Regions from separate parts of the Phyllobacterium sp. NPDC097923 genome, predicted to be linked through region 1. Evidence: predicted binding sites of a transcription regulator. Region 1 holds the regulator's gene; the other holds the start of a gene.
What was found. The regulator PhoB, encoded in region 1, activates phosphate uptake and scavenging genes when phosphate is short. The targets are predictions, from matches to a motif close to TGTCATNNANCTGTCAT.
Positions count from the first base shown of each region.

Region 1 (3,208 bases):
ACAATGAATCTCATGACAGAACGATCTCTCGAAAAAGCGGTAAACGACAAAATGAGTGCACAGGTCAATACGATCAAAATGCAGGGCAAGGATGTCACCGTTCACTATGGTGAAAAGCAGGCCCTGTTCGGTGTCAGCCTCGATGTGCCTGAGAAGATGGTGACGGCGCTGATCGGCCCGTCCGGTTGCGGCAAGTCGACCTTCCTGCGCTCGCTCAACCGCATGAACGACACGATCGAAGGCTGCAAGATCGGCGGCAAGATCACGCTCGATGATGAGGATATCTACAATCCGAAAATCGACGTGGTCGAGCTGCGCGCCCGGGTCGGCATGGTTTTCCAGAAGCCCAATCCGTTCCCGAAGTCCATTTTCGAGAACGTGGCCTATGGCCCGCGCATCCATGGTCTTGCCAAGAACCGGCACGAGCTGGAGGAAATCGTCGAGAAGAGCCTGCGCCGCGCCAGCCTGTTCGACGAGGTAAAGGACCGCCTGCATGAAGCCGGCACCGGCCTTTCCGGCGGCCAGCAGCAGCGCCTGTGCATCGCCCGCGCCATTGCCGTCAGCCCGGAAGTCATCCTGATGGACGAACCCTGCTCGGCGCTCGATCCGATTGCCACGGCAAAGGTCGAGGAGCTGATCGACGAACTGCGCCAGAACTACACCATCGTCATCGTCACCCATTCGATGCAGCAGGCGGCCCGCGTTTCGCAGCGCACCGCCATGTTCCATCTCGGAAATCTCGTCGAGGTGGGCGATACGGAAATGATGTTCACCAATCCGACGGAAAAGCGCACGCAGGACTACATCACCGGACGCTTCGGCTAATCACGGGAAACAGGGATAAGAATATGACCGAGTCGCAGCATACCGTCCGTTCCTATGACGACGAACTGAAGTTCCTGACGCACAAGATCGCCGAAATGGGCGGCCATGCCGAACGCATGGTCGAACAGGCCGTCACCGCCATGGTGAACTCCGACAACGCGCTGGCCCAGCGCGTCATTTCGGATGATCTCATCCTCGATGCCGGACAGCGCGAGATCGACGAAAAGGCCATCACCATCATCGGCAAGCGCCAGCCCATGGCGATCGATCTGCGTGAGATCATCGGTGCCATCCGCATTTCCTCCGACCTCGAACGGGTCGGCGACCTCGGCAAGAACATCGCCAAGCGGGTTGTCGCCGTTACCGATACACGCCAGACGCTGTCGGTCTATCGCGGCCTGCAGACCATCGCGGAACTCGCCCTGACGCAGCTCAAGGACGTGCTCGACGCCTATGCGACACGCTCCGTGCAGCAGGTCAACATCGTGCGCGAGCGCGATGACGAAATCGATGCGCTGTACACATCACTGTTCCGCGAACTCCTAACCTACATGATGGAAGACCCGCGCAACATCTCTGCCTGCACGCACCTTCTCTTCTGCGCCAAGAACATCGAGCGCATCGGAGACCATGCGACGAACATTGCTGAAACGGTCTACTACATCGTGACGGGTGCCCAGCTACCGGCCGAACGGCCCAAGGAAGACCAGACCCACAGCATCATCGTCGATGAAGCCAGACAGCCTTAAACAGAATCAGGATTCCAGCAATGGCGATCGCTCCCAAAATCACTGTTGTCGAAGACGAGGAAGCGCTCAGCGTCCTTCTCCGGTACAATCTTGAAGCCGAAGGCTATGTCGTCGAGACAATCGCACGCGGTGACGAGGCGGAAATTGCGCTGCGTGAAAAAGTGCCGGATCTGCTCATTCTCGACTGGATGCTGCCGGGCCTTTCCGGCATCGAACTCTGCCGCCGTCTGCGGGCGCGGCGCGAGACCGAAATCCTGCCGATCATCATGCTGACGGCGCGCGGCGAGGAGAGCGAGCGGGTGCGCGGCCTTGCCACCGGCGCCGATGACTACATGGTCAAGCCGTTCTCTACCCCGGAACTGCTTGCCCGCATCAAGGCCATGCTGCGCCGGGTCAATCCGAGCCTGCTGTCGCATGTGCTCAGCTTCGGCGACCTGAAGCTCGACCGCGAGCAGCACCGCGTGTTCCGCAAGGAACGTGAGCTGAAGCTCGGGCCGACCGAGTTCCGCCTGCTGGAATTCCTGATGCAGTCCCCCGGCCGGGTGTTCTCGCGCGGCCAGCTCCTCGACAATGTCTGGGGCGCTGACATCTATGTGGACGACCGTACCGTCGACGTGCATGTCGGGCGGCTGCGCAAGGCCATCAATATCGGCCGCTCGATCGATCCGATCCGCACCGTGCGCGGTGCTGGGTACTCGTTCGGGTAATCAGTGCCTGCGCGAGAGTTCGCGCGTCGCCCCTTCGATGCCCGCCAGGGTCATGGGATACATGCGATGCGCGAAAATCTTGCGGATCATCGCCGTCGAGGCGGTGTAGTCCCAGTACTGTTCCTTTGACGGATTGAGCCAGGCGGCGTTCTTCCAGTGGTCGAGCACCCGGGCGAGCCAGACCGCCCCGGCCTCCTGGTTCCAGTGTTCGACCGATCCGCCCGCATGGGAAACCTCGTAGGGCGCCATGGCGGCATCCCCGACGAAGATGACCTTGTAGTCCGGTCCGTATTTATGGATGAGATCGAGCGTCGGGATTTTTTCCGCGTGGCGGCGGCGGTTGTCCTTCCACACGCCCTCGTAGAGGCAATTGTGGAAGTAGAAATATTCCATGTGCTTGAATTCGGAGCGGACGGCGGAGAACAGTTCTTCTGCGATCCGGATATGTTCGTCCATGGAGCCGCCCACATCGAAGAACATCAGCAGCTTGACATGATTGCGCCGTTCGGGCCGCGTCTGGACATCGAGATAGCCGTGTTCGGCGGTTGACCTGATGGTGCCCGACAGGTCGAGCTCGTCATCGGCGCCTTCGCGCACCCAGCGGCGCAGCCGTTTGAGGGCAACCTTGATGTTGCGGGTGCCCAGCTCGACGCTGTCGTCGAAATTCCTGAATTCGCGCTTGTCCCACACCTTGACCGCACGGCGGTTGCGGCTTTCGTCCTGGCCGATGCGCACGCCTTCCGGATTGTAGCCATAGGCACCGAAGGGCGACGTTCCGGCCGTGCCGATCCATTTCGAGCCGCCCTGATGCCGGCCCTTCTGCTCCTCAAGCCGCTGGCGCAGGGTTTCCATCAGCTTGTCGAAACCGCCCAGTGCCTCGATCAGCTTTTTCTCTTCTTCGGTGAGGTGTTTTTCGGCCAGCCGGCG
Region 1 is NZ_JBIWBL010000002.1:520,293-523,500, forward strand. Features, by position in the region: gene pstB (phosphate ABC transporter ATP-binding protein PstB) at 52-825, shown strand; gene phoU (phosphate signaling complex protein PhoU) at 849-1,574, shown strand; gene phoB (phosphate regulon transcriptional regulator PhoB) at 1,595-2,281, shown strand; gene ACIQWS_RS14950 (VWA domain-containing protein) at 2,282-3,208, opposite strand, start outside.

Region 2 (3,208 bases), on a different contig from region 1:
AGAACCCGCTCGTCTTCGCCGTCGGAATAGATCACCCGCTTCTTCTCGGCGGTCCGCGCTGCGGTGAAGATCGGCTTCATGATCAGGCCGGAGCGGAAGACAAAGCGGTTCAGCTTGTCGAGATAGACCTCGAAATCCTCGATGGGGCGGTCGGCAACGCCGGTTTCCATGGCCGCCTTGGCCACGGCCGGCGCGATGCGCAGGATCAGGCGCGGATCGAACGGCGAAGGAATGAGATAATTGGGGCCGAAGGTCGGCGTTTCGCCGGAATAGGCGCGAGCCGCCACATCCGATGGCTCCTCGCGGGCGAGCGCCGCGATGGCCTTGACCGCCGCCATCTTCATTTCCTCATTGATCGCCCGTGCGCCGCAATCCAGCGCGCCGCGGAAAATATAGGGGAAGCAGAGGACGTTGTTGACCTGGTTGGGGAAATCGGAGCGTCCGGTGCAGATCATGGCGTCGGGGCGTGCGGCGCGTGCGTCTTCCGGCATGATTTCCGGATTGGGATTTGCCAGCGCCATGATCAGCGGGTTCGGCGCCATCTGCTTCAAAAGTTCCGGCTTCAGGACACCTGCCGCGGACAGGCCGAGGAACACGTCGGCACCGCCGATGACATCGGCCAGCACGCGTGCGTCAGTCTTCTGGGCATAGACGGATTTCCAGCGGTCCATCAGCGTGTTGCGGCCGTCATAGACGACGCCGTCGAGATCGCAGACCCAGATGTTCTTGCGGTTGGCACCGAGCTTGACCAGGAGGTTGAGGCAGGCGAGCGCTGCCGCGCCGGCGCCGGACGCCACGATCTTGACCTTGGACAGATCCTTGCCGGCCAGCTCCATGCCGTTGAGGATGGCTGCGGCGACGATGATCGCCGTGCCGTGCTGGTCGTCATGGAACACCGGAATGTTCATCCTGGCGCGCAGGATCTCCTCCACGTCAAAGCATTCCGGCGCCTTGATGTCCTCGAGGTTGATGCCGCCAAAGGTGGGTTCGAGCGCGGCAACGACATCGACGATCTTGTTGATCTCCTGCGCGTCGATCTCGATGTCGAAGACGTCGATGTCGGCGAATTTCTTGAAGAGAACCGCCTTGCCTTCCATCACCGGCTTGGAGGCGAGGGGGCCGATATTGCCGAGGCCAAGGACGGCAGTGCCGTTGGAGATGACCGCCACAAGATTGGCGCGGCTGGTATAATCGGCGGCTGTAGCGGGGTTTTCATGAATGGCCAGGCAGGGCGCGGCGACACCGGGGGAATAGGCAAGGGCAAGATCGCGCTGATTTCCAAGCGGCTTCGTCGCCTGGATTTCCAGTTTACCCGGCTGAGGAAAGCGGTGGTAAAACAGGGCGCTTTCTTCGAGGTCGGACTGGTTGGGCGAATTGTCCTTGGCCATGGATAATATCCTCCGGAAATTGGCTGGTCGCAACTTGGGATTTGCGATTCAATCTTTTTAGCATGCATAAATGACACGAAGAGCCATAAATGAAGTCCATTTTGTTACAAGTGTTTATCGCAGGAAACCATAGACTTTTTAGCGGCGTCATAAGACTGTGACATGAATCAGGTTTCTGTCAGACCAGAGGTACCGATGCGTACCGGCGCTGAACGGAGATCAGCCTCATGGTTGAGCCAGAGACACGTAAGTTTCGCACGCTCTTTTTGTCCGATGTGCATCTTGGTTCCAAAGGCGCCAAGGCGACCTTCCTTCTGGACTTCCTGAAGTATCACGATGCGGATACGATCTATCTGGTCGGCGATATCGTTGATGGATGGCGTCTGCGCCGCAGCTGGCACTGGCCGCAGGAGCACAACGACATCGTGCAGAAACTTCTGCGCAAGAGCCGCAAGGGCGCGCGCATCCTCTACATCGCCGGCAACCACGATGAATTCCTGCGCGATTTCCAGGGTACGCATTTCGGCGGTATCGAGGTCATGGACCGCACGATGCACGAAACCGCTGACGGCCGTAAATTCCTCGTGATCCATGGCGACCAGTTCGACGTCGTCGTGCGCAATGCCCGCCACATCGCCTATCTCGGCGACTGGGCCTATGATGCGGCGCTGGCCATCAACACCATCATGAACAAGGTGCGGCGCATGCTCGGGCTGCGCTACTGGTCGTTCTCCGCCTGGGCGAAATTCCGGGTGAAGAAGGCCGTCAACTTCATCGGTTCCTTCCAGACCGTCGTTTCCGACGAGGCCCGGCGCATCGGCGCCGACGGCGTCATCTGCGGCCATATCCACCACGCCACCATCGAAGAAATCGACGGCATCGAATACATCAACACCGGCGACTGGGTTGAAAGCTGCACCGCCATTGTCGAGCATCATGACGGCAAGATGGAACTGATCTCCTGGACGCATCTGATCGGGGAGAAGGCGGGCTTTGCGCCTGTCGTCAAACTCGAGGACAAGCGTCCCAAGGCGGCGAATGCGGCCTGAATGGCGTCTCCTGCAGAGATCGATCCGATGAAGCGGCTGGTCATCGTCTCCGATGCCTGGCATCCGCAGGTCAATGGCGTGGTGCGCACCCTGACCCAATTGCGCGAGCAGATGGAGGCGCGGGGCGTCGAGGTGACGATCATCTCACCCGCGGACTATCCTTCGGCGCCATGCCCCACCTATCCGGAAATCCGCCTGGCATTGACCTATCCTGCGGCGGTGAAAGCCCGGATCGAGGCGCTGCAGCCCGCCTTCGTGCATATCGCCACGGAAGGCCCGCTCGGCATCATGGCGCGGCGTGCCTGCCTGAAAAACAAGTGGCGTTTCACCACCAGCTTTCATACGCGTTTTCCCGAATATCTGCGCGAGCGCCTGCCCATTCCGCTGGCCTGGACCTACGGCTTTCTGCGCCGGTTCCACAATGCCGCCGAGACCTGCCTTGTCCCGACACAGTCTATCTACGAGGAATTGAGCGAGCGCGGCTTCGACACGTTGCGCGTGTGGACGCGCGGTGTCGACCGCGATCTGTTCCGGCCGCAGGCGGATGTCGATCTCGGTCTCGCGCATCCCGTCTTTCTCTGCGTCGGCCGCGTTGCGCCGGAAAAGAATCTTGAAGCCTTTCTGGCGCTGGATCTGCCGGGAACAAAACTTGTCGTCGGCGACGGGCCGGATATGGATGAGCTGAAGCGCAAATTTCCCGACGCCGTGTTCGCCGGCAAGAAGGAGGGCGAGGAACTCGCCCGCCACTATGCGGGTGCCGATGTGTTTGTT
Region 2 is NZ_JBIWBL010000001.1:2,093,437-2,096,644, reverse strand. Features, by position in the region: gene ACIQWS_RS10640 (NADP-dependent malic enzyme) at 1-1,388, opposite strand, end outside; gene ACIQWS_RS10635 (UDP-2,3-diacylglucosamine diphosphatase) at 1,616-2,437, shown strand; gene ACIQWS_RS10630 (glycosyltransferase family 4 protein) at 2,465-3,208, shown strand, end outside.
Region 2: the regulator PhoB is predicted to act here: its motif matches at 1,534-1,550, upstream of ACIQWS_RS10635 (UDP-2,3-diacylglucosamine diphosphatase).